DNA from 3 places in the Novosphingobium sp. FW305-C-30-35 genome. Region 1 is predicted to be linked to each of the others. Evidence: predicted binding sites of a transcription regulator. Region 1 holds the regulator's gene; each other region holds the start of a gene.
What was found. The regulator LexA, encoded in region 1, represses DNA repair genes until DNA is damaged. The targets are predictions, from matches to a motif close to GTTCCNCNCTTGTTCT.
Positions count from the first base shown of each region.

Region 2: a site for LexA is predicted at 1,507-1,522, ahead of AC3WLM_RS09275 (DUF6771 family protein). Genes of this name have one in related genera too.
Region 3: a site for LexA is predicted at 8,735-8,750, ahead of recA (recombinase RecA). Genes of this name have one in related genera too.

Region 1 is NZ_JBYSYJ010000001.1:201,030-211,969, forward strand. It holds gene AC3WLM_RS01175 (DUF952 domain-containing protein) at 1-89, shown strand, start outside; gene AC3WLM_RS01180 (serine hydrolase domain-containing protein) at 116-1,021, opposite strand; gene AC3WLM_RS01185 (IS256 family transposase) at 980-2,176, shown strand; gene AC3WLM_RS01190 (hypothetical protein) at 2,104-2,664, opposite strand; gene AC3WLM_RS01195 (NYN domain-containing protein) at 2,726-3,475, opposite strand; gene moaC (cyclic pyranopterin monophosphate synthase MoaC) at 3,701-4,174, shown strand; gene AC3WLM_RS01205 (molybdopterin molybdotransferase MoeA) at 4,171-5,376, shown strand; gene lexA (transcriptional repressor LexA) at 5,496-6,215, shown strand; gene AC3WLM_RS01215 (energy transducer TonB) at 6,466-7,134, shown strand; gene AC3WLM_RS01220 (ComEC/Rec2 family competence protein) at 7,244-9,544, opposite strand; gene gltX (glutamate--tRNA ligase) at 9,574-10,940, shown strand, end outside.
Region 2 is NZ_JBYSYJ010000001.1:1,868,434-1,878,255, reverse strand. It holds gene AC3WLM_RS09285 (IS256 family transposase) at 1-1,002, shown strand, start outside; gene AC3WLM_RS09280 (YHYH domain-containing protein) at 1,098-1,319, opposite strand; gene AC3WLM_RS09275 (DUF6771 family protein) at 1,543-1,731, shown strand; gene AC3WLM_RS09270 (diguanylate cyclase domain-containing protein) at 1,768-2,625, opposite strand; gene AC3WLM_RS09265 (Ros/MucR family transcriptional regulator) at 3,064-3,561, opposite strand; gene AC3WLM_RS09260 (HNH endonuclease) at 3,817-4,827, shown strand; gene AC3WLM_RS09255 (hypothetical protein) at 4,902-5,087, opposite strand; gene AC3WLM_RS09250 (AICE element replication initiation protein) at 6,107-8,665, opposite strand; gene AC3WLM_RS09245 (helix-turn-helix transcriptional regulator) at 8,777-8,995, opposite strand; gene AC3WLM_RS09240 (hypothetical protein) at 9,091-9,822, opposite strand.
Region 3 is NZ_JBYSYJ010000001.1:978,310-989,249, reverse strand. It holds gene rpsN (30S ribosomal protein S14) at 1-151, shown strand, start outside; gene rpsH (30S ribosomal protein S8) at 162-557, shown strand; gene rplF (50S ribosomal protein L6) at 557-1,090, shown strand; gene rplR (50S ribosomal protein L18) at 1,090-1,440, shown strand; gene rpsE (30S ribosomal protein S5) at 1,443-2,153, shown strand; gene rpmD (50S ribosomal protein L30) at 2,160-2,336, shown strand; gene rplO (50S ribosomal protein L15) at 2,505-3,020, shown strand; gene secY (preprotein translocase subunit SecY) at 3,172-4,539, shown strand; gene AC3WLM_RS04825 (adenylate kinase) at 4,570-5,220, shown strand; gene AC3WLM_RS04820 (SRPBCC family protein) at 5,230-6,078, shown strand; gene gdhA (NADP-specific glutamate dehydrogenase) at 6,242-7,597, shown strand; gene AC3WLM_RS04810 (helix-turn-helix domain-containing protein) at 7,665-8,459, opposite strand; gene recA (recombinase RecA) at 8,823-9,893, shown strand; gene AC3WLM_RS04800 (glutathione S-transferase family protein) at 10,050-10,676, shown strand; gene AC3WLM_RS04795 (class I SAM-dependent methyltransferase) at 10,680-10,940, shown strand, end outside.

The sequences.
Region 1 (10,940 bases):
ACGGCGATCTGCCGTTGAATGCAGTCGTCGCCTATTCTCCGATGGAGCGGGATCAGAACGGAACGGTCAGGTTGCCGATCGCAAGCTGACCGTCTGGGCTAGGGCGGAAACCGCTCTAGTTGCCCGCGTCGATCAAGGCCTGAACTTTCCGATAGAAGCTTTCGCGCGCCTCGGGCTGTGGTCCGGCGCTGGCGCGCGGCCAATCCGAATTGCTGGCAATCACCAGTTTGCGCTTGGGGTCAATGAATATCCCCTGGCCGAAGATGCCTTGCGCGGCGAAAGTGCCATCGTCATTGGTCCACCACTGGAAGCCATAGCCGCGCCCTGCCCGGCCGATATCCTTCTGCTTGGTCGTCGCCTCTGCGAACCAGTCCGACGGCACGATCTGCCTGCCATCGCGCCCCTTGCCACCGTTCAGCACAAACAGGCCGAACCTTGCGTAATCGCGTGTCGCGGCCTGCAGACAGCAACCACCGATCTCGAGCCCGGTCTTCCCCAACAGCCACGTCGCCTCGGCTTCCATTCCGGCAGGTTGCCAGACCTTCTCCTGCAAATAGGCGGACAATGACTTGCCGGTGGCCGAACTCACAAGCACGCCGATCAGGTTGGTCTCGCCAGTGTTGTAATGCCACACCTCGCCGGGCGGATGGGCGCGCGGCAGCTTGCGCATATAGCTGACGGTGGCATCGAGGCCGTCCTCCGGCTGGGCCCGATTGAACTCGGCAACATCCGACTTCGGGTCTTCGTAATCCTCGTTCCAGCGTACGCCTGATGACATGGTCAGCAGCTGTCGCACGCTCACGTCATCGTAAGCGCTGCCCTTGAGGCCAGGAATATACTGGCTGACCTTGTCGTCCAGGCTCCTGATCGCGCCAGGTCGTGTCCCACGGGGTGGTGTAGGAAGGTTTCTCTGAGAGGGTGGCCACCGTCGATCTTCTGGTAGGGTTCGGATGCGAACTCGAACCTGGAGAAGAAGACGATGACCGACGACAGAATGGCCCTTGTTGAGCTGATTGAGCAAGGGGCAGACAGCGATTTGGTGCGCGATATGCTGGCATTTGCCGCCGAGCGCATGATGGATCTGGAGATTGAGGCCAGAACGGGTGCGGCTGCGGGCAGTCGCAGCCCGGCGCGGCTCAACCACCGCAACGGCTATCGCGAACGGGGCTGGGACACTCGGGCCGGCCGGATCGAGCTGGCGATCCCCAAGCTCAGGAAGGGCAGTTACTTCCCGAGCTTCCTTGAGCCACGCCGCACGGCTGAGAAGGCGTTGGCGGCGGTGATCCAGGAAGCCTACGTCCACGGTGTCTCGACTCGCTCGGTCGACGATCTGGTCAAGGCGATGGGCGCCAGCGGCGTCTCGAAGAGCCAGGTGAGCCGTCTGGTGGCCGAGATCGACGAACGGGTGAACGCCTTCCTGCAGCGGCCGATCGAGGGCGAGTGGCCCTACCTGTGGATCGACGCCACCTACCTCAAGGTCCGCGAGGGCGGGCGGATCGTCTCGACGGCGGCGATAATCGCCGTCGGCGTCAACACCGATGGTCGGCGCGAGGTTCTGGGCGTTGCCACCGGCCCTTCAGAAGCGGAACCCTTCTGGAAAGCCTTCCTGCGCTCGCTCGCCGACCGGGGACTTCGCGGGGTAAAGCTGGTCATCGCGGACGACCACAAGGGGTTGCGCGCCGCCGCCAGCAAGGTGTTCGCCGCGAGCCAGCAACGCTGCCGGGTCCACTGGATGCGCAATGCGCTGGCACATGCCGCGCCTAAGCAGCGACCGGCAGTCATCGCCATGATCAAGACGATCTTTGCGCAGGAAACGGCTGAAGCGGCTCACCAGCAATGGGAACAGGTCGCCGATGCCCTGCGCGAGAAGTTCCCGAAGCTGGCCGACATGATGGCCGGATCGCGCGAGGACGTGCTTGCCTACATGACCTTCCCGAAGGAGCACTGGGCGCAGATCGCGTCGACCAACCCGCTGGAAAGGGTGAACAAGGAGATCAAGCGAAGGGCCGATGTCATCGGCATCTTTCCGAATGACGCCGCCGTCGTCCGCCTCGTCGGAGCACTCATGCTGGAACAGAATGATGAGTGGGCGGTGTCACGCCGTTACATGACGCTGGAAACCCTCGGCTCGGTGAGCCATAACCCCATTGTCAGCCTGCCAGCTCTGGCTGCCTGACCCGAACCTGATCCTACTGCGGATCGACGGTTCCTACACCACCCCGTGGGACACGACCTCGCGCCATCCTGCAAGGCTGCGCCGACAAGGGTCGAGGTGAATGACTTCGCCACCGAAAAGCTGGTCCAACGACCCTTGGCATCGAAGTCCAGCCCGTAGCGCTCCAATCGCACTTTGCCATCCTGCACGATCACCAGCCCCGCCGTGCGCTGGCTTGCCATGTATTCGTCCAGTCCCGGCACGGTCAGCGGCTTGCCTGCTGGAAGAGGCAAAGGTTCGGCCGCAGGCGCAATCGTGTTGGCCTTGGCCAGAAACGGCAACCTGTCCATCGCCCGGAAAGCCGCATCACGCTGCCCTTCCCGCCAAGACAGCACATCGGCATTGGTCGGCAGCGCAAGAAGAATCCCCCGCGTTTCCTTGTCAAGCGAGGCAAACCCGGCGCCCCCTGCCAGCACGACCGCTCCTAACAAAACCCACCGCTTCCGCATCCACCGCTCCCGTTATTGACACTTGGGACAATAGCGAGCGCTGGCAGGGCGGCAAGTGACGTCAGGCCACCAACCGCACCTGCGATTGGGTGGAACCCGCAATCTTTTCAACGGCGAAGCGGCCGTCCTTCTTGAACACTTGCAGCCAGCTCCTTGATCCGAACGAGGCGGGTTGGAGCTTCGCCTTGCTCAGGACGGTAGCGAGCTCCCGCAATGCCACCCATTCCCGCTGGCTGGCCAACTCGTTCAAAGCTTCCCTGACTTTGGCCCAGTTGGCGGCTTCCGATTTGGACGGCTCTTGCGGGGGCTTGGCTTTGGTCGCAGCTGCCGTTGGTTTCTCGACTTTCTCAGAGGATGTTGCGGCAGCCTTCCTCGTGTTCAGAACGATATGGTATTTCGAGCAACTGTTTCGGAGTTTCAGGTCAGCGGCATCACCGCCGAAACCATGCACTTCGGCGCCCTCCCTGCGCAGAAATTCGACAAGTGGCTGAAAGTCACGGTCATTCGATGCAATGCAGACGCAATCAAACCCCTTGCGCAGGACGATTTCGACTGTCTCGACAGCCAAGGCGATGTCGGTGGTGTTCTTCTTGTTCTTTGAAGGTGTAACCTGTCTCACATCGAGCGGATGGTCTTTGGAATGGTCTATCCATTCGCCATTCGCCCCGTTTGCAAAGTTTCCATAGACACGGCGCAACTGCACGTCCCCCAACGACGTTGCGATCGCTTCAATCTTTGACATCGTGCTTGCGGGCACGTTCTCGCCATCAATCATGATGGCAACACGCTTCTTGTTCTGCACAGTATTCATCAATGTGCTTATTGCGGCAGAAGGCTAACGAAATCCCAATATGTAGTCACTTCGGATTGGAAACGCTTTCCTACAGGGCAGGTTTTTGCCATGGTGCCGACTGTCAGCGAAGCACCTTGAAAGCCCCGGAAATCCGCGCCAAAACTGCGTTCCAACTCCCGTTCCGCAGTTCTCTCTGGACAGTGTAAACCCCGTAAACCCCCATTCAGCATTCCAGGGACAACGATGAACGACCTCACCCATCTCGATTCGACCGGCACCGCTCGCATGGTCGACGTCGGCGGCAAGACCGAGACGCACCGCGTCGCGATTGCGCGTGGTATGATTCGCATGTCTGACGCCACGCTCGAGGCGATCAGGTCCGGCAATGCTCCGAAAGGCGATGTGCTTGGCCCAGCGCGGATTGCCGGGATCATGGCGGCGAAAAGGACAGGCGACCTCATCCCGCTCTGCCATCCGCTGGTGCTCGATGCGGTCAACGTCGATTTCGCCTTCGTCGCCGACGGCATCGAATGCACTGCCACCGCTTCGTTGACCGGTCGCACGGGCGTAGAGATGGAAGCGTTGGTGGCGGTGAGCCTCGCCCTGCTGACGATCTACGACATGGCCAAGGCTCTCGACAAAGGCATGGTGATCGAAAGTGTCCGTCTGATCGAGAAGCGGGGCGGCAAGTCCGGAACCTGGCGCGCTCCGGAATGAAAGCGCCGCCCCTACCCCTTGCCGAAGCGCAGAGCCGGTTGCTCGCGCTCGCGCCTTCGCTGCCCGTCGAGCATCGCTCGGTTGCCGAATGCCTTGGCCATTACCTCGCCGAGGACCTCCTTGCCCGGCGCACGCAGCCAGCGGCAGCCCTTTCGGCGATGGACGGCTATGCCATGCGCAGTGCCGATCTTCCGGGCCCGTGGCGCGTGATCGGTGAAAGCGCGGCCGGCCACCCCTTCGGCGGCGAGGTCGGCCCCGGTGAAGCCACCCGCATCAGCACTGGCGCCATCCTGCCAAAAGGCGCGGACATGGTGCTGCTTCAGGAGGACAGCGCGCGCAACGGCAACGAGCTGAGCTTGACCGGCGAGCCACCGCAGCCCGCTTCGCGCCACGTTCGACCCGCAGGCATGGATTTCAGCTCTCGCGAAACGCTGATCTCTGCGGGTAGCCGCATTAGTCCTGCGCAAATCGCGCTCGCCATCGCCGGTGGCCACAGCCATCTCCCCGTGCGCCGGCGTGTCAGCCTGGCCGTCATCGACAGCGGCGACGAACTGGTTCCTCCCGGCCACCTGCCCGACCTGCACCAGCTTCCCGCCAGCAACGGGCCGATGCTCTGTGCGATGGCCGCCTCCCTGCCGGTCGATATCCGCCATGCCGGTCCTGTGGCGGACGAACTCGCAGAATTGGTCCGCGCGCTGGACGCGGCAAACAACTCGGACATCATCGTCACAAGCGGCGGGGCGTCAGTCGGGGATCACGATCTCGTTCGCCCGGCGCTCGAGGCCGTTGGCGCCTCGATCGACTTCTGGCGCATCGGCATCAAGCCGGGCAAGCCGCTGCTGGTGGCAACGCGTGGATCCCAGATCATTCTCGGCCTGCCCGGCAATCCCGCCTCGGCCTTCGTCACGGCCTACCTGTTCATGCTCCCCCTGCTGAGAGCGATGCTCGGCGCGAGCGCGCCTCTGCCAAAAGCCATCCCAGCCCGGCTTGCAGAGCCACTGGCGCAGGGCGGGAGCCGAATGGAGTTCCTGCGCGCGATATGGGACGGAGCGTCGGTAAGGCTCGACCCGCTCCAGGATTCCGGAGCGCTCTCTCCACTTTCAAGGGCCAACGCGTTGGCCGTGCGGGAAGCAGGGGCCGAGGCCAAACCGGCCGGAACGGATGTTCCTATCTACCTCCTCGAAAATGGCGGAATTGCTTGACGAGTCGCAACAGGTTGCTTATCCGTTCCGCATTCGTTCGCCGGGATGGAACATTCACTCCCGGTCCATGAAAGACCAGCGGCTTTGCCTCGAAGCCGCGCATTGCGGAGTGGCCGCCGATGTTGACGCGCAAGCAGCACGAACTGCTCACCTTCATTCAGGTCCGGCTTGAAGAGTCGGGCATCTCCCCCTCGTTCGAGGAGATGAAGGAAGCGCTCGATCTGAAGTCCAAGTCGGGCGTCCACCGGCTGATCTCGGCGCTTGAAGAGCGTGGCTTCATCCGCCGCCTCCCCAACCGCGCACGGGCACTCGAAGTCCTCCGCCAGCCAGACAGCGCGGTGGGCAAGCAGAGCGCCGTTCGGCAGATTGCCAATGCAGATGGTGGAGCAACGGGCGGAAGCGTCACGGCGCTTCGTCCTGCACCAAAAGCGCCTCCCGTGCCTGTGGCGGCAAACGACGTGATCGAGCTGCCGCTGCACGGCAAGATTGCAGCCGGTGTGCCAATCGAAGCCCTCGAGACGACGGCGACCCTGCCGGTTCCTGCCGCGCTACTGGGCGCAGGAGAGCATTACGCACTCGAAGTGTCCGGTGACTCGATGGTTGAAGCCGGGATCTTCGATGGCGATTACGCGCTTGTCCGCAAGACAGATATGGCGCGCGATGGCGAGATCGTGGTTGCACTTGTGCGCGGGGAAGAGGCCACGCTCAAGTATCTCCATCACGAAAAGGGCATGGTTCGGCTGGATCCCGCCAACGCTGCCTATGATCCTCAGTTCTATCGCCCCGACGAGGTGACCGTGCAGGGCAAGCTTGCAGGCTTGTTGCGGCGCTACCACTGACGTTTGTTGCAACATAGCGCCCGGCCTTCGGGCGTGCCTGATGATAAAGGCCGCTGCGCAGGAAATGCGCGGCGGCTTTTTTTGCATCAGCATGTTATGGCAAATATCAATCGATTTGGTTGAGATTCTTCTGGATGTGATCCAGTGTGAAGTATAGTATCCACTGTTACCGAATGCCCCGCCATGGGGCGCCCCTTTCCGGGACGGCCCGCCAGAACATGGGGCGTCGGCAACGGAAGAGGTGTTGCCAATGGCTTATGCAATCGAGAATACGAGACGCAGGCAGACACAGACCTTCATCGCGGTCGGGCTGCTTCATGGAGTGGCGATCTGGGCGATCGCTTCAGGGTTCGCCAACAGCATGGTCACGATCCTGACGGACCGACTTCCTGCCAAGCAGTGGGAGGACGAGGAGGTGAAGGTAACGCCTGTCGCTCCTCCGCCGGACGTGAAACCTTCCCCACAGCCTGGCAGCCGCTCGCTGGTGGCCCCCCGCCCCGACATCGCGATTACGCCGGTGGATCCTTCAAGCACAGTCCGGGATATCGAGGTCACCCCGATCACGCCAGTCGACCCTATCCCGAACGTCCTGCCCGAGCCCCGCCCCTCTCCCTCGCCGAGCTTTGCCGTGCGCACAGCATCGCCGAAGGGATCGCCGGGCTCATGGATCTCGGACCGCGACTATCCCTCGGCCGCAATCAGAGAGGAAAGAGAAGGGCTAACCCGGTTTCGCCTCTCGATAGGCGTGGATGGCCGCGTCACGGGATGCGAGATTACCGGATCGAGCGGGTCTCCTGACCTTGATGCAGCGACATGCACGAAAGTCAGCGCGCGAGCGCGGTTCACTCCTGCACTTGGCAGCGACGGCATGCCGACTGCGGGGAGCTACGTCGGATCGGTGCGCTGGGTCCTCCCCTGATGAATTGAGCCGGGCGAACGTCAGGTTCGCCCGGCAAGTTCGGCGGAAAGGAGCGCTGCTTTGAGATCATCGCCCGCCGGACAAGGAAATGGACCGCCCTGGGTCGCATTCATCGCTTGGAAGCCACTAGCGCCGTTACCGGCACGGTTGCTTCAGACGCATCTGGCGTTTCGGCTCCGGCGTCGTGGAGGTGCGTTTGGCTGAGCGTCGGGCGCGGTACTGGCCAGCGATACCAACCATGCTGGCCCTGCGCCTCCGCTACGGTGCGAATCCGGCCAGAGGCAAGATCGATGGATATGCCTCCCGTATTGGCGAGATAGGATCGGTCTGCCTTCAGCATGCGCGGGCGGCACGATGCCGGAAGGCGTCGATCGGCGATGACGATGTCGGCCCGCTCGCAGGCCGCCACAAGCGCCATGTCGTCAATGTAGTTTCGGCTGCGGGCCATCAGGAGCGTAAAACGCCGTTCGTTTCTGAGCACCGTTGCAGCGCAGAAGTCTTCATTGCAGCGAGCACCCGGCCATTCATCGAGGCGACGAAGGCTGCCTTCCATTCCGGCAAGTTCGAGCAAGTTGTCCCGCATGTAATCGCCCCTTCCCATGCGCAGGACGATCAGGTCCGATCCTTCGCCGGCTATGCCGACATGATGGCCATCACCGGTGACAAGCACATCGGGCCGCGGCGTCAGGACCATAGCGGTGATGGCAAGACCGGCGGGTATGGTGCCAAGAAGGCGCACCTTGCCCACCCAGAGTGCCAGCCACAACATGCCGACGAGGAACAGCGCGTAGCTCCATGTTTCGAAGGGCGGCATTGCAGTTACTGAGCCGGGTTGTGATGCCACGAAGTGTGCCAGCGCCAGCAGCAGATCGAGGGACTTGCCAACCAGCCACCAAACCGGTGCGCCAAGGCCTGCGAGATCAAACACCAGGGCCAAGCCGATCAGCGGCATGGTCACGAAAGTGGTCAGCGGAATGGCAATGACGTTTGCCAGCGAGCCATAAACGCCAGCGCGATGAAAATGGAACAGGCCGATTGGCATCAGTGCGAGTTCAATGACCATGCCGGTAGCCAGCAACATTACGAAGCTTCGCCCAGCCCGGACCAGGGGCCCATGGTGTTCACCGGTGAGGAACGAGCGGACCGGGCCCGCCGAGTGAAAGGCGATGATCGCAATCACGGCCGCGAAACTCATCTGGAAGCTGGGGCCAAGGACGGCATCGGGCCAGAACAGCATGACGACAAAGCCGCCAACCGCGACCATTCGCATCGATAGTGGATCGCGTCCCAAGGCCAGCGCACCAAGGACAAGCAATGCCCCGATGCACGACCGGATGGTGGGCACTTCCGCTCCGGTCAGCAAGGTATAGCCAAATCCTGCCAGGGCGCCTGCCAGCGCAGCTGCAAGAGGCACGCGGATCCTGAGCGCAACCCAGGGAAAGAGCGCGAGCAAGCGCGCAACCAGCCAATAGACGGCCCCCACCAGCGCGCTGACATGCAAGCCGCTGATCGACAGGAGGTGGGTCAGTCCCGCATCGCGCATGGCGTCTTCATCGCTGGCAGCAATCGCCCCGCGATCCCCGCTGGCAAATGCGGCCGCAATTGTCCCCGCCGATCCGGTCAACCGTGAGCGGACATGCTCGGCCAGCGACTTCTGCAAGCTGCGAAGCGTGGTATCACGATCTGATCTTCCGACCACTCGCACATCGCCCAGCACCGTTCCCGTCGCTGCAAGGCCATCGAACCAGGCCCTGCGAGCAAAGTCATACGCGCCCGGAAGCATGGGAGCGGCCGGTGGCATGAGCCGGGCGCCCAGGGCGACCCGGGCACCTTCAGCCACGTCTCCCGGATCCTTGTCGTAAGGCAGGTTGACCCGCACGCGGACAGGACCGGCCATGCCATCCAGCATCACCCGCAATACGAGGCGCGCGCGCGCCTTTGCCGGCTCCTCCCGTCGTTCAAGAACTTCTCCGGCAAGAGCAGAAACCTGCGGTCTCGCTATGCCCGGTTGCCCCACCAGCGCGGAGCGCGTCCAGATGGTGACCTCGCCGGCAGCCACCATGATCGCCAGTCCTGCCACGGCGAGGCGCAGGTGAGGCCGCTTCTCGGCATTGATCGCCAACAGGGCAAGGATGGCGATGGCCCCAAGCGCCAACAGTGCGGCAATCCAGTCGGAGCGGGAGGGAAGCGCTACCCACAGCACGATGCCTGCGGCAAAGGCCACCACCAGCCAGAGCCCGCGTTCGAACGGGTGTGCATCCAGGAAGCGTTCTGCAGCGTCGATCCGACCATCAAGCATGCTGGACAATCGCGCGCGGATGTCCCAATGCCGCGCGCGTTCGCCCGGTTCAGGGACCGGTTCGGCGGCGGGGTAGTCTGCCGCTGGCCGATCTGCAGCCGGAGACGCCATGACATTCAAAGCAAAGGAAAGCGCGGCCGATGGCAAGCGCCACTGACACCGTTTCTGCAGGATCGCCCGGCAATGCCCCGGTCGTCACCCGTTTCGCCCCTTCGCCCACTGGCTTCCTGCACATTGGCGGCGCGCGTACGGCGCTGTTCAACTGGCTCTATGCTCGCCACAACGGCGGCAAGTACCTGCTGCGCATCGAGGATACCGATCGTGCTCGCTCGACCGATGCGGCCATCGAAGCGATCTTCGACGGGCTGAACTGGCTGGGTCTGGGCGGAGACGAGGAGCCTGTGTTCCAGTTCGCCCGCTCGGAACGGCACGCTCAGGTCGCGCACCAGATGCTGGAGGCCGGACACGCCTATCGCTGCTACCTGACGCAGGAAGAGCTCGCCGCTCGTCGCGAGAAAGCCCAGGCCGAGCGCCGCCCCTTCCGCATCGATAGCGAGTGGCGCGATGCGACGCCTGATCAGTGGCCGGCCGACCAGTCCTACGTGGTGCGCATGAAGGCGCCGCGGGAAGGCGAAACGACGATTCCCGATCGCGTTCAAGGTTTTATCACGGTCCAGAACAGCGAGCTTGACGACTTCATCGTGCTGCGTTCGGACGGCACGCCGACATACATGCTCGCTGTCGTGGTCGACGATCATGACATGGGCGTCACCCATGTGATCCGCGGCGACGATCACATCAACAATGCGTTCCGTCAGCTGGTGATCGTCCGTGCGATGAACGAGATCGAAGGTGGTTGGCCCGATCCGATCTACGCGCACATCCCGCTGATCCACGGTGCCGATGGCGCCAAGCTCTCAAAGCGTCACGGTGCGCTGGGCGTCGACGCCTATCGCGACGAGATGGGGCTGCTGCCCGAAGCGGTGTTCAACTACCTGCTGCGCCTCGGCTGGGGCCATGGTGACGAGGAAATCATCAGCCGCGATCAGGCGGTTGAATGGTTCGATATCGCCAACGTCAACAAGGGCGCATCGCGCTTCGATCTCAAGAAGCTGCTGAACCTCAATGGCCACTACATTCGCGAGGCTGACGATGCCCGGCTTGCCGGGCTGGTCGCCCCGCGTATGGCTGTGCTGGAGCCTGGCTTCGACGCCAAAGCGGGCATGGATCTGCTGACCAGAGCGATGCCGGTGCTGAAGGTGCGCGCTGCCGATCTCAACGAACTGGCGACCTCCTCGGTGTTCCTGTTCGCGCAGCGCCCCCTGCCCATGGCGGAAAAGGCGGCCGCACTACTGACCGACGATTCGCGCGCGATACTGGCCAAAGTGGTGGCTGCGCTCGAGGCGGAAAACGGCTGGACAATCGAAGGGCTGGAGGCCACTTTGAAACAAATGGCCGAGGAGCTTGGGATAGGCTTGGGCAAAATTGCCCAACCGTTGCGCGCGAG
Region 2 (9,822 bases), 1.7 Mb from region 1:
ACTCGGGCCGGCCGGATCGAGCTGGCGATCCCCAAGCTCAGGAAGGGCAGTTACTTCCCGAGCTTCCTTGAGCCACGCCGCACGGCTGAGAAGGCGTTGGCGGCGGTGATCCAGGAAGCCTACGTCCACGGTGTCTCGACTCGCTCGGTCGACGATCTGGTCAAGGCGATGGGCGCCAGCGGCGTCTCGAAGAGCCAGGTGAGCCGTCTGGTGGCCGAGATCGACGAACGGGTGAACGCCTTCCTGCAGCGGCCGATCGAGGGCGAGTGGCCCTACCTGTGGATCGACGCCACCTACCTCAAGGTCCGCGAGGGCGGGCGGATCGTCTCGACGGCGGCGATAATCGCCGTCGGCGTCAACACCGATGGTCGGCGCGAGGTTCTGGGCGTTGCCACCGGCCCTTCAGAAGCGGAACCCTTCTGGAAAGCCTTCCTGCGCTCGCTCGCCGACCGGGGACTTCGCGGGGTAAAGCTGGTCATCGCGGACGACCACAAGGGGTTGCGCGCCGCCGCCAGCAAGGTGTTCGCCGCGAGCCAGCAACGCTGCCGGGTCCACTGGATGCGCAATGCGCTGGCACATGCCGCGCCCAAGCAGCGACCGGCAGTCATCGCCATGATCAAGACGATCTTTGCGCAGGAAACGGCTGAAGCGGCTCACCAGCAATGGGAACAGGTCGCCGATGCCCTGCGCGAGAAGTTCCCGAAGCTGGCCGACATGATGGCCGGATCGCGCGAGGACGTGCTTGCCTACATGACCTTCCCGAAGGAGCACTGGGCGCAGATCGCTTCGACCAACCCGCTGGAAAGGGTGAACAAGGAGATTAAGCGAAGGGCCGATGTCATCGGGATCTTTCCGAATGACGCCGCCGTCGTCCGCCTCGTCGGAGCACTCATGCTGGAACAGAATGATGAGTGGGCGGTGTCACGCCGTTACATGACGCTGGAAACCCTCGGCTCGGTGAGCCATAACCCCATTGTCAGCCTGCCAGCTCTGGCTGCCTGACCCGAACCTGATCCTACTGCGGATCGACGGTTCCTACACCACCCCGTGGGACACGACCGCCTGCAGCCGTTGGGGGGGCGGTTTACCGCTCGCCCCTACTTTGGCTTGTGGCAGTGGTACTCGCCCGTGGAATGATTCTTGTGGCATCCATTAGCGTCGGTGCCGCCACTGTGTTGGGGAGCCCCAGGCACGCTTGTGCTCTTCTGAGTGGATTTGATAACCGTTGTTTTGCTGGTTTTGGCAGGCTCATCATGGGCCACTACCGGGGCTGAAAGAGCGAAAACCGAAGCGCAAGCAAATACCTGGAATAATTTCATTTTGTTTCCCCTGTTCAAGCAGGGAACGTGTCACAAAGACGCTAACGAGTCCAATCCTTGATTGCGCCATACATCCAGTACAGCACGGGTAAGGCCATCAGGATTCCGAGAAGTGCAGCCTCGAGGCGTATGCGCATTCCTCCAAGGTCCCGTGCAGAGGGCCGCAAGTCAATGGTCGCGCATCCGCCTTGCATCGTTGTTCTTTGTATGTCCCAAATATGCCATGTCCCGAATCGATAGAAGCATCATCGCCGAAGCATTGCTAACAGCCCCAGGCTGGGCGCGCGTTGGCATTTCCGACCCAAAGCCGTGGCTGCGCGAGGACGCCGCGCTCGAGCTGGCCACCACTATCTTGCAACACGCCGACGTTCCGGACGACAGCGAAACGCGGCAAGCCAACCTGACCCTGTGACATGCAGTGGTCGGCAGACGGCCTAATGGTGCCGCCCTACTTTAGTGAAATTGATGCCCCTGCCCGACCAGGTGCTCTCTTGGCGGCATATAGCGCCGCGTCGGCACGGATGAATAATTCTTCGGGGTCATAAAAGTATGGATCGTTCGGAGCAGCCACGCCACTTGCCGCGCCAATTGTAAACATGTGTTGTTGCCAAAAAATGGGTGCCCGCAGTTGAGTTAGGAAGCGGGCTACACGCGCATTTAACGCGGCTTCTGGCTCTCTGTTGCTGACGATTACAGCGAACTCGTCGCCGCCGATGCGGGCAGTCAGAAGTGCTTCCGGGAAGTTCGCTGACAACCGCTCTGCAAACACCCTGAGGCAGGCATCTCCCGCCAGATGGCCTAACCTGTCGTTGATACCCTTGAAGCCGTCTAGGTCGAAAAGGATAAGAGCGCCAAGCGGAGCGAACGACGGGGCAGAGCTCCGCGCGTTGAGGAATCGGCTTTCATATACGGCGCGGTTAGCCAAACCTGTGAGAGCGTCGTTCTCTGCCATTCGTCGCAAAGCCTGTGAGCGCAACTTTCCCTCAGTCACATCCTGCTTTAACCCGTGCAGTATTGGACTTCCGCCAGCCCGACGTACCATTTCCCCGCTGATACGCATCCACCGGATTTCGCCATCGGCGCGCTTGATTTGCGCATCGAGAGTGAAGATGCCCCCTCTGTCGATGGCGTGGGCACGGAGCCTTTCCATCTCTTCGCGGGAATCGTCGGCATACATCGCGACCGCCAGTTGCCGATCAGGGACAGTGTCGATTGGTAATCCGAAGATATTGTAGATACCTAAGGTCCAGCTCAGCTTGTTATCAGCAAGGTTGCAGGACCATGCGCCGACTCCCGCTATAGCCATGCCACGGTCGAGAAGCGGATCGACTATCCCAGCGGAAGGGTATCCCCATTGCCTTGACGCAGGAGAAATCTGTTCCCCACAAGGTGAAAAGGCATTCGGGACTAACACTGACATTCGGGTTTCGTACGTAGATTGTCTTAAAAAACCGTGAATTAGTTGCCGAAAGCTGCAAAGCACTAGCGCGCACCTCAAGCGCGATTAACTGTAAATCAAATGCCGCCGCCATTTCCGTTACGTTGTTACGTTAGATGGTCCTTATTCTGCTTTACTTAGAGAATATACTTTACCCTGGAGGGTTTTTATACACGAAAGAATAAAATTGGGGGCCTCTGACGTAACAACGCAACAGAGAAGTCTTTGGTCATTAAAACCTGGTCGAAGACAACTTTCGCATGCCCCCAAAGGCAATTCTTTGCGGTCTTTGCCGACGCGCCGAGACTATGGCTTAGGCTTAGCGACCCGCTTTGCGCGGGGCTTAGCTTCGGGTTCTGCATCGGTCTGGGCCTCGCCCTGTACTACGAGCCTGGCCCCTGGCTTACGGCCAAGCCCAATCTTCTTCGCCAGATCCCGCCGCTTTTCCGCGTAGGCGGGCGCTACCATGGGGTAGTCGGCGGGCAGGTTCCAGCGCCCGCGGTACTCGTCGGGAGTCATGTTGTACCGCGTGGCCAAGTGGCGCTTGAGCATTTTCAGCTTTTTGCCGTCTTCCAGGCAGACAATGTAGTCGTGCTTGACCGACGCCCTAATCGAGACGGCAGGCTCCGGCGCTGCCTCTTCCACGGGAGCAGGTTGATCCAGCCCCGCCAGCGCGTTGTATACGTTTGCGATCAATGTGGGCAGGTCGCCAACCGCAACGCTGTTATTGCCGACATGCGCGGACACGATATCGGATGTTAGGGTGATAAGGGTTTCGCGCATTTCGTTCTGTGCTTCGGACATCGCAGACCCGCCTTTCTATATGTATCGCGGCAAAAAGCGCCGCTGCGCATGGCACAACTATGGATGCGGCTTCCCATTTGGCAACTGCGGCCCGCGTATTGTGTCCAGCGACTGCATACCAGATTGTGGAAATCTAGTAGACTTGGGCCGTTCTGGCGCAGGTTGCCCGATTATCTTTCCGCCCGCTCGTAATGGACTAGCGGGCGCGGCACATGCATACCGGGATGCATCCAGCAACCGCGCGCACAGGACGCCATGCCAGCCGATAGGTCTACATTCAGTCTAACGCGCCCCGCCATACTGGCCGCCCTTGCCGAGTACGACGCCATCGGCCAGGCGGCTTTCCTGCAGAAGTACGGGTTCAAGCCCGCGCAGAAGTACAGGCTGTGGCACGACGGTAAAGCCTACGACAGCAAGGCCATTGCGGGCGCGGCCTTTGGCTACCTGCCAGGCAACCCGCCCCCCTTGCGCTACGACGAGTTCTCTGGCGGGCAGGTGTACGTGATGCCGGTGATGGAGAAGCTGGGCTTCTCTTTCCAGCCGCCGCCGGGCGAAGCGCCAAAGCGCAACCCCCTGTGGACGCGCGACCAGATAATCTTGGCGCTGGACCTTTACGTAAAGCACGGCGGGCGCGACCCGGGGGCGGGCCACCCCGATGTTGTGGAAGTGTCCGCCCTGCTGCGGCAGATGGCCACAGAGGAAGGGCTGGACACGTACCGCAACCCAAGCGGGGTCATCATGAAGATGATGAATTTCCGCAGCGTGGACCCTGCCTTTACCAGCAAGGGCGGCAAGGGCCTTAAGGGCGCGAGCGAGCTGGACAAGGCAGTATGGGCAGAGTTCTACGGCAAGCCGCAGGAGTTGGCCGTTGCCGCAGAAGCCATTCGCGCGGGCGCTGTGGCCAACATGGACGCCGCCGCGCTGGACGCCGTGCAAGGGTACAGCGTTAAGGAAGGCAAGGTTAGCTACAGGCTGCACAAGACCCTGGAGCGCAACCGCAAGGTGGTCGCGGTAAAGAAGGCCGCCGTTTTACAAGCACATGGCAAGCTGGAGTGCGAGGGGTGCGGCTTTGACTTTGCCGCCACCTACGGCCCGCGCGGCTACGGCTACATCGAGGCGCACCACACCAGCTTTGTGCACGCTATGCAGCCCGGCGACGAAACCACGCCCGACGACCTGGCGCTGCTGTGCGCCAACTGCCACCGCATGGTGCACAAGGCTAAGCCCTGGCTGACTATCGCGGAGTTGCGCGCGCTGGTGGGGTAGGGGCGGGCGGAATGTCCGCTTCCGGGACATCTGATTGTGCCCGCGAACGACGGGAACGGGGTAGGAAATGGAAGTCAGTTCTCTTGCGGTTCACCGTCAATTTTCGATGCGTGACGTCGTGTCAGCGTGTTTTTCTTGATCTGCCGCTTTGCAACCCATTCCATTGCGTCATGATCTTGTTCGGTGAACATCAAGTCGATTTCGCGTTTGGACTGCCCGTCCATGATACCCTTGAGGGTCTGATGCTTACTGCGGCTCACTTCGGAAGGTTACCATCGGGACCGTATGGCAGCAATGGCGTCGTATCCGGAATGGCCGCTTTCGGTAACCGACGCTGCAAATGCCGCCGCTATCGAGGCACCGGGATTGCCAAAAATCTGCACAGCCAGGCTGGTCGAAATCTTGCGATGCGGGCAATGTTGCGCGGTAAAACCGGCCATCGCACGGCGCGCCACAGAGCACCTCCCCTGCTTGGGTACACCAGCCATCGGCAGAACTGCAAAGTGGCGTGCTGAGTCACAAAATTAGCAAAGCTCGTTACGTTGTTACGTTAGAGTGACTGATCTCGACACCTCGCAGACATAAAACACCCCCACTGCAGGGTAAATTTCTCTACGAAAGAATCGAAAACAGGGGTCTCTAACGTAACAACGTAACAGAACCGCTTTGCGGCCCTATTCGGCCCCAGGCCGCTCGTCGCCGTTGGAAACCTCGTACCCGGTAGCCAGGCCAAACCACCGGATGCACTCCGCTCTGGGCGGGATGGGGTACATGCGCACGGCGGCCTTGTTTACGTCTGCCTCGTCGCGGCGCGTTTTCGACTCGAAGCCTGGCGGCATGTACCGGGCCAGCTTGGCCTTAAGGCCGCGGTCGTCTGCCCTGTGCCCGTGGGCGCGGGCAAAAGCCCGGTAGTCCTTGGCCAGGTCGGCAGCCGGAACCCAGGTCACCTCAGTGGGGTGCCAAGGGTAGAGACTCGTTTCGCCGTCGCCAGACAGCACGTGCGCCCCGCGACACCAGCAGTTTCTCCGCTTGTCCAGAGAATCGCGGGCGTCGCGGGGGTCGCGGGGGCTGCTTCGATTCTTGCGGTCTTGGCACCCAAATCGGGGGTGTGGCGGCTCGGCCTTGTCTCCTGTTTTTCCTCGAAAATAGAGATAGATAACCGCGACACCCGCGACACCCGCAAGTGGGCAGAATTGCCCGCTTCTCGGTCAGCACCGGCGGGTGGCGCGACACCCGCGCGACACCCGCAACTTGCCACAGCCCCCGCGACGCTGGCCCGTTAGAACGCAGTGGGCAGGGGCTTTCCGCCCCCCGCCGACTCGGCCACAAAGTGATCGTTCGTGGCAATGTCGAACGTGGCCACCTTGTCGCGCGGGTTGCGGCCCACCTTAATGTCGAACCCGGACACACGCAGCCCGTCGGCAAGCCGCTGCACGCGATCCTTCAGCTTGTTCGTCGCCGGCAAAGTGCCAGGAGGCGCATAGCTTCCTAGCACCAAAAGGACCTCTTTAGCGGTGATGCCCCGCAATGCGGCACCGCCGTTGCTAAAGTGCCCGACAAGCGCCTCGACCAAGGGGTCACCTTCCGCAGCGCTGCGCTGCAGAACTTCCTGCTCGGCACACAACAGGTCGGAGAACTCGCCAGGCTTAAGCCCAAGCTTGCCAGAAGCAGCCTCGACCCATGCTGCAAAGTCGGCCAAACGCGGCGGGCGCACTTGCTGCGATTCCACCATTGCGTCGATGGCGCTGCGATTGCGCAATGCAGTGGCAACACAGTCGAACAGGAAGCCGACCATCTTGCCCGCGTCTTGCGAGAAGGCGTTCCACACAGACGCTTCGGTGCGGCGGGGATTCACTGGCTGCGCCACTACGCGCAAGGTGCGGTCCAGCAAGTCACCTCTGTTACTTGGCGCGCCGATGCAGGTCGCGATGCAGGGGCGCGCAATGAAGGATTGATGCTCGTCACCATCGGTGTGCAGCTTGCGCGTGGAGAGCGCCCCTCCGGTCAGCAAGCGGCACAACTGGTCGGCCACATCGGCGGAGAACTGCGTCACGTTGTCAAGCAACAGGACCGAGCACCGCGATGCTTGCACGTGCAGGTTCCGCTCTTCGGTCGCCATACTGAAGCGCCCCGCTGCGTGATTACCGTTGGGGGGGTCGGTAAGGGCGAGAACCTTGTCAGCCATGGTGCTTTTTGCAGAACCCGCCTGCCCCTCGACCAAAAGGAGGGGGTTGGCATTTCCGGCGAAGAAGGTTGCAAGCATGAACCCGACAATCCGCAGAAGGTCTTCGCCAGACACGTTGAAGTGCGCGGAAAAAGTCCCGAGTTCGCCGCCAGAGACAGGCGCGGGCAGTGCGCCGCGACTGCCCAACACGAACCTGATAGGTGGGGAACCATCAAGTATGTGCCAGCCGCTCGCATCGATCTTCGCCACGAGACCGGCGTTTGGGTCGAGCAGGACGTACACACTGCCTTCGTGGAAAGCAGAGCGCAGGTAAACCGGGACGCGCGGCTTGTTCATTGCCCTGGCGCGCAAGATACGGAGCGCCGCCTGGATTTTGTCCTTCGACGCAGTCTTGGTTGCCGTTTCCTCGTGATACCGAAGTGCAAGCAAGTCTTGGTATTCACCACTTTCCAGCGGGACGGTCACCCGCCGCACCGCCCCCCCGCCCAGTCGGCGGTCGAACGTCACGTGCGGCTTGCCATCAGGCGTCAAGAAAACGTCGTCGTTCGCGTTCATGGTGCTGGCGATGATAACGCTTGCCGGATCGACATTGCGCCCCTTGCCGCTTTCCGGCCCGCCAATGCCAACACCTTCGCTGCCAGTGCTTTCCGGGTCGGCACCTTGTGCCGTTGCCCCGCTCGCGAACTTCCAGCCTGCCTCCTGCGCGCGGCGGACATAAGTTGCCACAGTAAGGCGCTCGCCATCGCTACGCCCGTCGCGAATACTGTCCCACCGCTTGCGAACGTCGTCCTCTCCCTCGTAGCCGTCGGCTGAAGACGACAGGGTCAGAAACAGGCTCCAGCCGTCTTCCTGGAAGCTGTTCTTCAGAGCAATGCCCAAGCGAATCCACTCGTGGTAGTCGCCAAGGTCCAACGCATCGTGGGCCACCAGGTGGCGCAAAGCGCTCTCCGCACGAGCAACGTCACCTGTGCCTACGGGTGTGGTAGGCAGCGGGCGCACTGCGCTGCGCTCTTGAGTGACGATCCCAGCAGCCCTTTCGGCAGCCTGCAGAGCCGCAAGAAAATCAACGTAGGAGTACGGCTCGCGCTCCTCGTCAACCTCGCAGGTAACAAGATGCGGGGTGGCAGGGTTCTTCTTATGGAGGTATCCGGGCAAACGCATCACGCGGGGCAAGTCGTGCACCGACTTATCAGACCCAAACAAGCGAATCAGGCGCTGCTGGACCTTGCTGAACTGATCCAGAGGGATGCCGTCAACGCGCCAGTAGAAGTGAAACTTGCCCGGCGAGGTCGTAACAGTGATCTGCGGGGGCAGGCCTAAGCGCTTTACGTTTTCGTGCGGCGTGCCGTCGAAGTCGGCGAAGAAGCAGTGCGCGTCAACGATATTGGCCGCGGATTCCCCCTTACCGTCAGAGGGATTGACCTGGACGAAGACGCAAAAGCCTTCGTCATTCAACGACAAAAGCGAGCGATGCAGCTCTTCATGCGAGCCTTTGCGGATGCGGACATCGCCCTTCCCATGCAAGCCTTTGCGAATTGCACGGAAATGCAGAACGCCATCGCGGCCGATCGCGCGCAGGAATGCCTGGGTGTGGGCAAGATTTGGCTGGGGATCAGCCAGCGGCGGCTTCGAGGGGGCAGCAGGAGTATTCATTCGGCAAGACTCGTTCGTTCCAGCAAGCACGGGCTTGCCGGTGGGGTTGGGAAAAGTTTCTGCGGTGGGGGCGCGGCCCTCGGGCCGCGCGTTATGGCCCGGTGGGCCTGGTCAGAACTCGGCCTCGGCGCCCCATTCAAGGGGGGCGTCAATCCACTTTGCTACGTCGGCTGCGCGCCAGGCGACACGCCCGGTAGTTACGGCCACGGGGACGGGGAAAGTTCCGGCCTTAACGCCGCGATAGATGCTAGAACGCGACAGCGAGGTCGCCTTCATCACCTGCTTGATGTCGAGGAAGGGGCAATCTTCCGGCTGGCTAGAATAAGACATTGTTTCTCCTAGGCGCGGGTTGTTTGGTGCGCCATGGAGTTACAATAGGTGCAAAGATTGCTGCCGTATTCTGTAACTGTAATCACCCTTTAGACTTACTTGAAGCGGTATTCCACCCGATCATGGTCCGGTAGATAGTCTGAGAACTCAGGATGACGCGGAAAATTCTCTTCCGAGGTTTCTCCTTCAGGCGAAATTTTACCATTCAAGATACCTACGTAGTTGTCGTAACTGCCTTTAATCTCGGAAATGTCGGATTCGAAGCCCACCCTGCGCAAAACGGCGACAATGCTTTTTGCGGGCTCGCTAAGCGTCCACTCGGTATCTGTGGTCCGGCTGGCAGCCACCTGCTCCCTTTTCTCCGGACGCTTCCAGCCACCCCGATAGGGATGCCCTTTCGCGTGCATGTAATGCATCACCGCCATCACGGCGGCGTCAAGTTCCGGACTTCTGCTTGGCTTGTTACCGCGCTTGTTTGCTTTCGTGGCGGCGACAAAATCCTCCCAAGGCGCACCGGCAAACACCTTCAGGGCGTCGATCACACGCTGCTCCTGTTGCGCGTCGACCACCGTGTCGCTGCCTTGCTGGGCAGAATACAGAACGCGAGATAGTGGAGAAATGTCGAAGGTCTCGTGAATGGCAAGCAAGCGCGTAGCCTGCTCCTTCAAATGTCCCAGAAGACTCTCGACCTCGCGCATAGCAGTCACGAATGCAGGTTCCTCCTCCCAGGTGACGAAGTCTTCGAGTGTATCGCGAAGTCCGCTGCGGCGTGGCGCATTCGCTCGCGCCAGAGCAATTGCGGATTGGAGCGTAAGGTAGCGCGGCAT
Region 3 (10,940 bases), 780 kb from region 1:
GCGCAACGCGAACCCGACCCGGGTGCGCAACCGCTGTGCAACCACCGGCCGCCCGCGTGGCTACTATCGCAAGTTCGGCCTTTGCCGCATCGAGCTGCGGGACAAGGGCAACAAGGGCCTTATCCCCGGCCTGACGAAGTCGAGCTGGTAAGGATCATCCGATGGCTATGACCGACCCCCTGGGTGATATGCTCACCCGCATCCGCAACGGCCAGCAGGCGAAGAAGGACTCGGTCCTTTCGCCCGCTTCGAAGCTGCGTGCGCACGTGCTCGAAGTCCTTCAGCGTGAAGGCTACATCCGCGGTTTCTCGGAGGACGCCACTGGCGCCCATCCGCAGCTGCGCATCGAGCTCAAGTATTTCGAAGGCCAGCCTGCGATCAAGCATGTTGCCCGTGTCTCCAAGCCTGGCCGCCGCGTCTACTCGGGTTCCAAGGAACTTCCGGTGATCCGCAACGGTCTTGGCATCACCATCGTCTCGACGCCGAAGGGCGTGCTTTCGGATGCCGAAGCACGCGCTGCCAACGTCGGTGGCGAAGTGCTGGCGGAGGTGTTCTGATGAGCCGCATCGGCAAGAAGCCGGTGGCGATCCCGAGTGGCGTCACCGCGAACATCGCGGACGGCGTGCTGACCGTGAAGGGCCCCAAGGGCACCCTGACGCTCACGCTGCGCGACGAGATCAGCTACACCGTCGATGGCGACACGATCCTCGTGAAGCCTGCGAACGACACCAAGGGCGCTCGCGCGTTCTGGGGCATGCAGCGCACCCTCGTCGACAACCTCGTCACTGGCGTGACGCAGGGCTACACCAAGGTCCTCGAGATCACCGGTGTCGGCTACCGCGCCAACGCCCAGGGCAAGAACCTGAAGCTGCAGCTTGGCTACAGCCACGACGTCGACTTCGCGGTGCCGGAAGGCATCGAGATCAAGACCCCTGACAACACCACGGTGGAAATCTCGGGCATCGACAAGCAGAAGGTCGGCCAGGTTGCCGCCGAGATCCGTCGCTGGCGCAAGCCCGAGCCTTACAAGGGCAAGGGCATCAAGTACCGCGGCGAGTTTATCTTCCGCAAGGAAGGGAAGAAGAAGTAATGGCAAAGCTGTCTCTCTTCGAACGCCGCCGCCGTCGCGTCCGCACTGCGCTCAAGGCGCGCTCGGGTGGCCGTCCTCGCCTGTCGGTGCATCGCTCCGGCCGTCACATCTACGCCCAGATCATCGACGATGCGGAAGGCAAGACCCTTGCTGCCGCTTCGACGCTGGTGAAGGGCCAGAAGTCGATCGGCGCGAATGTCGATGCCGCCGCCAAGGTTGGCACCGAGATCGCCGAGAAGGCCAAGGCCGCCGGTATCACCACTGTCGTGTTTGATCGCGGCGGGTTCCTGTTCCATGGCCGCGTCAAGGCGCTGGCCGATGCCGCCCGTGAAGGCGGGCTGGAGTTCTGACAATGGCTGACGAAACCAACCTGGAAGGCGCAGCCGCGGTCGAATCGACCGGCGGTGAGCAGCGCGAAGGTCGCGGTCGTGGCCGCGGCCGTGGCGGCAATGACCGTGGTGGCGAGCGTGGTGGCCGTGGCCGTCGCGACGACCGTCGCGGTCGTGGCAACAACGACGAGGAAGGTGGCGAGGAGCTGATCGAAAAGCTCGTCCACATCAATCGCGTTTCCAAGACCGTGAAGGGCGGCAAGCGCTTCGGCTTTGCAGCCCTCGTCGTGGTCGGCGATGGCAAGGGCCGCGTCGGCTTCGGCAAGGGCAAGGCTCGCGAAGTGCCCGAGGCGATCACCAAGGCCACTGCCGCTGCAAAGCGTGCAATGGTCCGCGTGCCGCTCAAGGAAGGCCGCACCCTGCACCACGACGGCAAGGGCCGTTTCGGCGCTGGCAAGGTCAACGTGCGTTCGGCTCCGGCCGGTACCGGGATCATCGCCGGTGGCCCGATGCGCGCCGTGTTCGAAAGCCTTGGCGTTGCTGACGTGGTGACCAAGTCGGTCGGCACCTCGAACCCCTACAACATGATCCGCGCAACCTTCGACGCGCTGACCGACCAGACTTCGCCGAAGTCGGTTGCGCAGCGTCGTGGCAAGAAGGTCGCCGATCTCCTCGGCCGTGGTGGCGCTTCGCAGGTCGAAGCCGAAGCCGCTGCCGAAGCCATCACGGAGTAATCGGTCATGGCAACGATCAAGATCAAGCAGATCGGTTCGCCGATCCGTCGCCCGGAAAGCCAGAAGAAGATTCTGATCGGCCTGGGCCTGGGCAAGATGCACCGCGTGGTCGAGTTGGAAGACACGGCCGAAGTGCGTGGCGCCATTGCCAAGCTCCCCCACATGGTGGCCGTGGTCGACTGACCATTGCTCCCCGTTGGGAAAAAGGACGCCCCGGCCCCGTGCCGGGGTTTTCCTTTGGGGCTCGGCGGCGCGGTGCCTTCAGTCCCGTGAGGGGGTGACAAGCCCGGCCTGATCGGCTAGGCGGCGCCCTTTCCAAAGCGCGTCTCAAAGCGAAAGCGAGTGCAGAACATGAAACTGAACGAACTCAACGACAACTACGGCGCCCGCAAGGGCCGCATGCGCGTCGGCCGTGGTATCGGCTCGGGCAAGGGCAAGACTGCCGGTCGCGGCCAGAAGGGTGCGAAGGCACGTTCGGGCGTCAGCATCAACGGCTTCGAAGGCGGTCAGATGCCGCTTCACATGCGCATCCCGAAGCGCGGCTTCAACAACATCTTCGCCAAGGACTACGCCGAAGTGAACCTTGGCATGATCCAGAAGATGATCGATGCCGGCAAGCTCGACGTCTCGGGCACCGTTGACCACGCCGCTCTCAAGGCTGCTGGCCTCGCCCGTGGCGGCAAGGATGGCGTCCGTCTCCTCGGCAAGGGCGAACTGACCACCAAGGTCGCGTTCTCGGTCGCTGGTGCCTCGAAGGGCGCCGTGGCTGCTGTCGAGAAGGCTGGCGGTTCGGTCTCGGTCATCGAAACCGGCCCGAGCGAAGCCGAGAAGAAGGCCGCTCGCGCTGCGGCCAACAAGGCCAAGTAAGCCAGTTCCGATCCCCGCTCGCCAGTCGGGCGGGGATTTCGGCTTGCAGGGGTTCGACTTTCGTCACCCCGCACTATATGGGCTAGCTCAAGACGTCCGGAACGCACGTGGCCAGCAGGCCCGGTTTCGCAGCAAGGCTTAGAACCCCGAAATGGCATCACGCGCCGACAACATCGCCAGCAACCTCAGCCTGGCCAACTTCTCCAAGGCAACCGAGCTCAAGAAGCGCATCTGGTTCACGGTGGGCGCGCTCATCGTCTTCCGGTTCCTCAGCTTCGTGCCTCTGCCCGGCGTAAATCCGCTGATCCTGGAGACGCTTTACGACCAGACGCGCGGCGGCGTTCTCGACATCTTCAACGCGTTTTCGGGCGGTTCGCTCGAGCGCATGAGCCTGATTGCATTGGGCGTCATGCCCTACATCACGGCCTCGATCGTGGTGCAGCTTGCCGCCTCGCTCCATCCGGCCCTCGCCGCGATGAAGAAGGAAGGTGAAAGCGGGCGCAAGAAGCTCAACCAGTACACCCGCTATGGCGCGGTGCTGCTGACCGCCATCCAGGGCTGGGTGCTCGCCTCCGGGCTTGAAGCATACGGCGCGTCGAGCGGGCTGCAGGCTGTCGTGAACCCGGGCATGCTGTTCCGGGTCGGTGCCGTCATCTCGCTGATCGGTGGGACGATGTTCCTGCTGTGGCTTGGCGAGCAGATCACCTCGCGCGGAATCGGCAACGGTGTTTCTCTGATCATCATGGCCGGTATCGTCGCGCAGTTGCCCAAGTTCTTCGGCAATCTGTTCGAAGGCGGGCGTACCGGCTCGATCTCGCCGTTCCTTATCGTCGGCATCGTGATCATGCTGATCGCGCTGGTGCTCGGCATCTGCTTCTTCGAGCGCGCGACCCGGCGCCTGCTGATCCAGTACCCCAAACGCGCCACGCAGCGCGGCATGATGAACGCCGACCGCAGCCACCTGCCGCTGAAGCTTAACACCGCTGGCGTCATTCCGCCGATCTTTGCCAGCTCGCTGCTGCTGCTGCCTCTGACGATCACGCAGTTTGCCGGCAACTCGATCTCGCCGGACACCACGATGGGCCAGGCGATCGTGACGCTGAACCAGTACCTCGGCCACGGCAAGCCGCTCTACATGCTGCTCTATGCGCTGGGGATCATCTTCTTCGCGTTTTTCTACACGGCCGTGGTCTTCAATCCCGAGGAGACAGCCGAGAACCTCAAGAAGAACGGCGGGTTCATTCCTGGTATCCGTCCTGGCAAGAACACCCAGAACTACTTGGACTATGTGCTAACTCGCATCACCGTGCTGGGTGCGGCATATATCACCGTGGTCTGCGTCGTGCCGGAATTCATCATGGCGGAGACGGGCATGGGAACGCTGTTCTTCGGCGGCACCAGCCTGCTGATCGTGGTCAACGTCACGGTCGACACCATCACGCAGATCCAGTCGCACCTGCTGGCCCACCAGTATGGCGATCTGATCAAGAAGGCGAAACTGAAGGGCAGGCTGCGCTGACAGCAGCAGCCGCATGAGGGGGACGGTACCTTGAACATCATCCTTTTGGGGCCTCCGGGCGCGGGCAAGGGCACCCAGGCCCAGCGTCTGGTCGAACGCCACGGCATGAAGCAGCTCTCCACGGGCGATATGCTGCGCGCGGCCGTGAAGGCGCAGACGCCGGTCGGTCTCAAGGCGAAGGCTGTGATGGAAGCGGGCGAGCTGGTCTCTGACGAGATCGTATCAGCGCTGATCGGCGACGAGCTCGACGCCATGCCCGAGGGGCAGGGCGCGATCTTCGACGGTTACCCTCGCACGGCGCCCCAGGCCGAATCGCTGGGTGAACTGCTTGCTTCGCGCGGCAAGAAGCTGGACCACGTGATCGAACTCGACGTCAACGAGGATGCACTGGTCGAGCGCATCACCGGCCGTTACACCTGCGCAACCTGCGGCAAGGGCTATCACGACACCTTCGAGAAGCCTGCAGTCTCAGGCACCTGCGACAAGTGCGGAGGGCATGAATTCAAGCGCCGCCCTGACGACAACGAGGAAACCGTGCGCACGCGCATGGCCGAGTATCGGGCCAAGACCGCGCCGATCCTGCCGATCTATGAAGCGCAGGGTATCGTCGCCCGCGTTGACGGCATGGCGGACATGGACGACGTGACGGCAGCCATTGAGGCTATCCTCGGCAAGCGCTAACACCCGAGCGTGACCCGCCCGTCCCGGAGCGGGCGGAGGCGCGTGATGGGCAAGCTGTGGTATATCCTGACGGCGGGGCTTGGTGGCCTCGCCGTTGTTGCATCGGAGCCTGCCCGGGCTGAAGTCACGGCACGGACCGATTCCGGTTTCGTTATTCGCGTCACCGGGGAAGTCGCCGCCAGCCCGGCAGAGGCATGGAAGGCCTTTACGACGCCGTCGCTGTGGTGGAACCCGCAGCACACGTTTTCCGGCGAGGCGGCCAATCTTTCCCTGGATGCGAGTGCAAACGGCTGCTTCTGCGAGAGGCTGCCCGTTCCGAAGGGCGCTCCGGCTACGCAGAAGCCGGGATCTGTCATGCACATGCGCGTAATTTACGCCGAACCTTACCGTGCCCTCAGGCTGGTGGGCGGGCTTGGCCCGCTGCAGTCCGAGGCGGTGAACGGGACCATGACGGTAACATTCAAGCCAGTGGAGGGCGGCGGTGGAAAGTCGACCCGCATTCTCTGGGAATATGTTGTCGGCGGCTTCATGCGCTACAAGACCGACACCATTTCGGGGGCCGTCGACAAGGTCCTGGGCGAGCAGATCAGCGGGTTGACCAAACTTATCGGACCAGCGAGTCCGGTTGACACAAAGCTGCTTTCGACGGAGCCGCTGGCCCCGGAAGCCTCGGTTGCCGGAACCAGGCCGGGTGCGAACGACAGTGCCACAGACGTGGCACTACCACCATCACAAGAAGATGCACCGACCTATACCCCCGATCCGACAAAGGATGACGCAGCGGCCGGTGAGTCTGTGAAGTCGGCGCTCGACCAGCTTTTCAAGAAGAAGGATGATCGCCTGCCGCCCGGGCGGTGAGGGCAAGCATCGCCGCTTTCCCACGGCGCAAAAGGCGTTAATCTGAATGCCAACAACAGCGCGACTCGGAACCTCTCCGGGTTGGGCGAATAACGGGCCGCACCCGCCGCTACCGGCATACATATCGTGAGCCGACAGAGGTTCCGACTTGGGGGAGAGTACCGTGGCCGTATCCGATCATGTTGACCTGCCGACCTTCATGGAGGGCGTTAAGAAGCGCAATCCGTATCAGCCGGAATTCGTCCAGGCGGTTCAGGAGGTTGCTGAAGACATCTTCGAGTTCATGCAGGACAAGGAGGAGTATCACTCGCAGCAGATCCTGCGTCGCATTGCCGAGCCGGATCGCGTGGTCTCGTTCCGCGTTTGCTGGGAGGACGACAACGGCAACATTCGCGTGCAGCGCGGTTGGCGCGTGCAGAACAACAATGCGATCGGCCCCTACAAGGGCGGCATCCGCTTCCATCCTTCCGTCACCGAATCCGTGCTGAAGTTCCTGGCGTTCGAGCAGACCTTCAAGAACGCGCTGACCGGCCTGCCGATGGGGGGTGGCAAGGGTGGATCGAACTTCAATCCCAAGGGCAAGAGCGTGCGGGAGATCATGCGCTTCTGCCAGAGCTTCATGACCGAACTCTACCGCCACATTGGTGCCGACATTGACGTTCCCGCAGGCGACATCGGCGTAGGCGGGCGCGAGATCGGCTTCATGTTCGGCCAGTACAAGCGCATCACCAACAACTTCACAGGCGTGCTGACCGGCAAGGGCCTCGAATGGGGCGGTTCCCTGATCCGCACCGAGGCGACCGGTTATGGCGCGGTCTACTTCCTGGCCAACATGCTGGCGACGAAGGGAGAAGACCTCACGGGCAAGACAGCGGTGATCTCCGGCTCCGGCAACGTGGCAACCCATGCCGCCGAGAAGATCGTGCAACTGGGCGGCAAGGTCCTGACACTGTCGGATTCGGGGGGCTACATCCACGACCCCGACGGTATCGATCAGGAAAAGATCGACTGGGTGAAGACGCACAAGACCCACCGTCGCGGCCGGATCGAGGAATATGTCACGGCGTTCCCGAAGGCAACATTCGTGGCCGGCAAGACGCCATGGGGCGTGCCTTGCGACGTCGCGCTGCCTTGCGCGACCCAGAACGAACTGCTCGGCGATGATGCGCGCATGTTGATCGCCAACGGCTGCAAGGCGGTGGCCGAGGGTGCCAACATGCCGACCGATCTGGACGGTGTGCATGTCTTCAAGGCAGCCAAGATCCTTTACGCGCCAGGCAAGGCCTCCAACGCTGGCGGCGTGGCCGTCTCCGGCCTCGAAATGAGCCAGAACTCCGAACGCCGCTCGTGGAAGGAGGAAGAACTCCAGCAGATGCTCAAGGACATCATGTCGGGCATCCACAAGTCGTGCCTCGCCTATGGCGATCAGGGCGGCGGCTATATCGACTACGTCAAGGGAGCGAATATCGCCGGCTTCAAGAAGGTGGCCGATGCGATGCTGGCCTTCGGCGTCGTCTGATCCGGAAGGCGAGGCTGGAGAACCGGGGGCGCCGAACGGGGCACCCTCGGGTCAGACGGTCGGTTGCTCAAGTTATCTTCGAGGCGCTGTCGAGCAATGACCGGACCGGAGAGATCTCCTGCAGGGAGTACCCTGCCGGGCCCTGACTGACGATTCGCAGATTTGGACGCAGCTTGGAGCGCAGGCCGGAAATCAGGACTTGCAGCGACTTCGTGCTGATCGGTCGATGCGTCGAACGGCCACTGATGGCAAGCTGGCTGCTCCGCACAGGTGACCCGCGCGCGGCTACGAGCATGGACAGGACACGCGCCTCGCGGCCGAGCAGTGGCTCTCGGGTGAAGTGCTGAAGATGCAGGTCCCTGACTTCCTCGACGACCTTCGACTGCTGGCTCTGGGCGATGCGGCCCAGCACGGCTCGCACGCGCGCTGCAGCCTCGGCGACCGGCATTTCACGATCGAAGACATCGTCGAAACCGGCATTGAGCAACTGCGCTTTCACGCTTGGCCGTACTTCGCGCATGATGACTATCTTGGCCTTCATTTTCAGCAAGGGCCGGTAGATGCGCATGAGCTTGCGGATCCGGACAGGGTCGCTGCCAATGACGAAAAGCGTGTTATAGTATTCCCGACTGTCGTCGATATGGCCGATGTAATCGTCGGTAATGCGGTGGAGCTGAACCCGGCCCGAGATCGCGCGAGCGAGCGCGGTTTCGGGCGCTGGATCGCCATTCCCGAAGTATAGCGTACGTGCACTGACGACTTCCTGGCGCGGGCCTTTCGGCTTCGCGCCCGGGGGCGGGCTCCCTGGTCTGCCCCCGCCGCCGCCACCGGCCGCAGACTGCGGCTTACGGGATTGAGACATTTAGCAGTAACTTTCGATATACGGTCGGGGTTAACTTTATAGATATTCTGCATTCTTGCAATGACGGCGGCCGGCTCTGCGATCGGTGAATGGCAGGGCGCCGCGATTCGACCACAAGCAACGCTTCACGGAAGCGCGTCCAATTTGGCACGAAACCGACCCGCGTCGTGGATAACGCCGTTTGCGCACCATCCTGCCGGCCGCGCATATTGCGAGAAAAGCGAGATAAGCTAAGGATTTGCGCCAAGGCGTTGCCAAATCGGCGCGAATATATCGTTCCCCTCTTGTTCCACGGGAACACAACGAGTACATAACCCTTGTTGACGGCTCGTGTCAGCCAACTCTAGCAAGGGAAACGAAGCCATGGCGGCTCAGCTCAAGCTCATCGAGGAAGGTAAGATCAAGGACATGGATCGTCAGAAGGCGCTCGACGCAGCCCTTGCACAGATTGACCGTGCGTTCGGCAAGGGTTCGGCAATGAAGCTGGGCTCGAAGGAAGCGATGCAGGTGGAGGCGATCTCCACCGGGTCGCTGGGGCTTGATATCGCACTCGGTGTCGGCGGTCTGCCGCGCGGACGCGTGATCGAAGTCTATGGGCCGGAAAGCTCGGGCAAGACCACGCTCGCGCTGCACGTCATCGCCCAGGCCCAGAAGACCGGTGGCACGGCGGCATTCATCGATGCCGAGCATGCGCTCGACCCGGTCTATGCCAAGAAGCTGGGTGTCGATATCGACAACCTGATCGTGTCGCAGCCGGATACTGGCGAACAGGCGCTGGAAATCACCGACACGCTCGTCCGTTCCAACGCGATCGACGTGCTGGTGGTGGACTCGGTGGCCGCGCTCGTGCCGCGTGCGGAAATCGAAGGCGAGATGGGCGACAGCCACGTCGGCCTGCAGGCCCGCCTGATGAGCCAGTCGTTGCGCAAGCTGACCGGTTCGATCAGCCGTTCGCGCTGCATGGTGATCTTCATCAACCAGCTGCGCATGAAGATCGGCGTGATGTACGGCAACCCCGAGACGACGACGGGCGGTAACGCGCTCAAGTTCTACGCCTCGGTCCGCCTCGACATCCGCCGCACTGGCCAGATCAAGGATCGTGACGAGATCGTCGGCAACGCCACGCGCGTGAAGGTGGTCAAGAACAAGGTGGCTCCGCCGTTCAAGCAGGTTGAATTCGACATCATGTATGGCGAAGGCATCTCGAAGATCGGCGAAATCCTCGACCTCGGCGTCAAGGCCGGGCTGGTCGAGAAGTCGGGTGCCTGGTTCAGTTATGACTCGATCCGCATCGGGCAGGGGCGCGAGAACGCCAAGAACTTCCTGCGCGAGAATTCCGAACTTTGCGACCGGTTGGAAGCCGCGATCCGCGGCCGCACCGACAAGGTTGCCGAAGGTCTGATGGTCGGTCCGGACGCGGACGACGACGTCTGATCTTCAAGGCGGCGGGCAGCCTCCATCCCCGGTGCAAGCCGGGCCCGCCAGCCAGACAAAGAGCCCGCGCGTTCCCCGGCAGGATCGCGCGGGCTTTTTGTTTGCGCGCCGGCGGTTGCGGGTTAACCTTCCACTTAAACCGCACGGAGAATCGCCATGGGCATCATCGTTCACCATCTCAACAACAGCCGTTCGCAGCGGGTCCTCTGGTTGCTGGAGGAGCTTGGCGTCGATTACGAGATTCGGCACTATCAGCGCGATGCGGTGACCAACCTTGCCCCGCCCGAACTGAAGGCCGTGCACCCGCTGGGCAAATCGCCCCTGCTGGAGATCGATGGCCGGGTCATCGAGGAATCGGGCGCGATCGTGCAGGTCCTGTGCGAACGCTATGGCAAGGGCACATGGCTCCCGGCGGAAGGTTCGGACGACGCCCTGCGGCACCTCGAACTGATGCATTTTGCCGAAGGCTCGGCCATGACCCCCGTCCTCCTGCAGCTTTATACCTCGCGCCTTGGAGAGGCTGCCGCGCCGCTGAAGCCGCGCATCGACGAACAGCTGGCAGCCCATTTTGGCTACATGGAGCAGATCCTGCGCCCGTCCGGCCACTTTATCGGCGACAATTGGACCGGGGCGGATGTGATGATGAGCTTCCCGGCAGAGATCGCGGTCATGCAAGGGGCGGGTGCACATTTCCCCAAGCTCGCGGCATTCGTCGCGGCCATCCACGCGCGGCCCGCGTGGCAGCGCGCGCGCGAAAAGGGCGGCGACTATTTCGGGATGTAAGGCATGACCAACGCGAGTGACTGGCAGGGGACGGTCGGACGGAGCTGGGCCAGCGAATGGCGGCGCACCGATGTCAGCTTTTCCGACCTGACACCCAAACTTCTGGCCGCCATCGCTCGAGAGCCGGGCGCGGCTGTTGCAGATATCGGTTGCGGAGCGGGGGAGCTGTCGATCGCCATTGCCGAGGCAAGGCCGCAAGCGCAGGTGACCGGCGTGGATATCTCTGCCGATCTGGTCGATGCGGCCCGCTCCCGCGCCATTCAG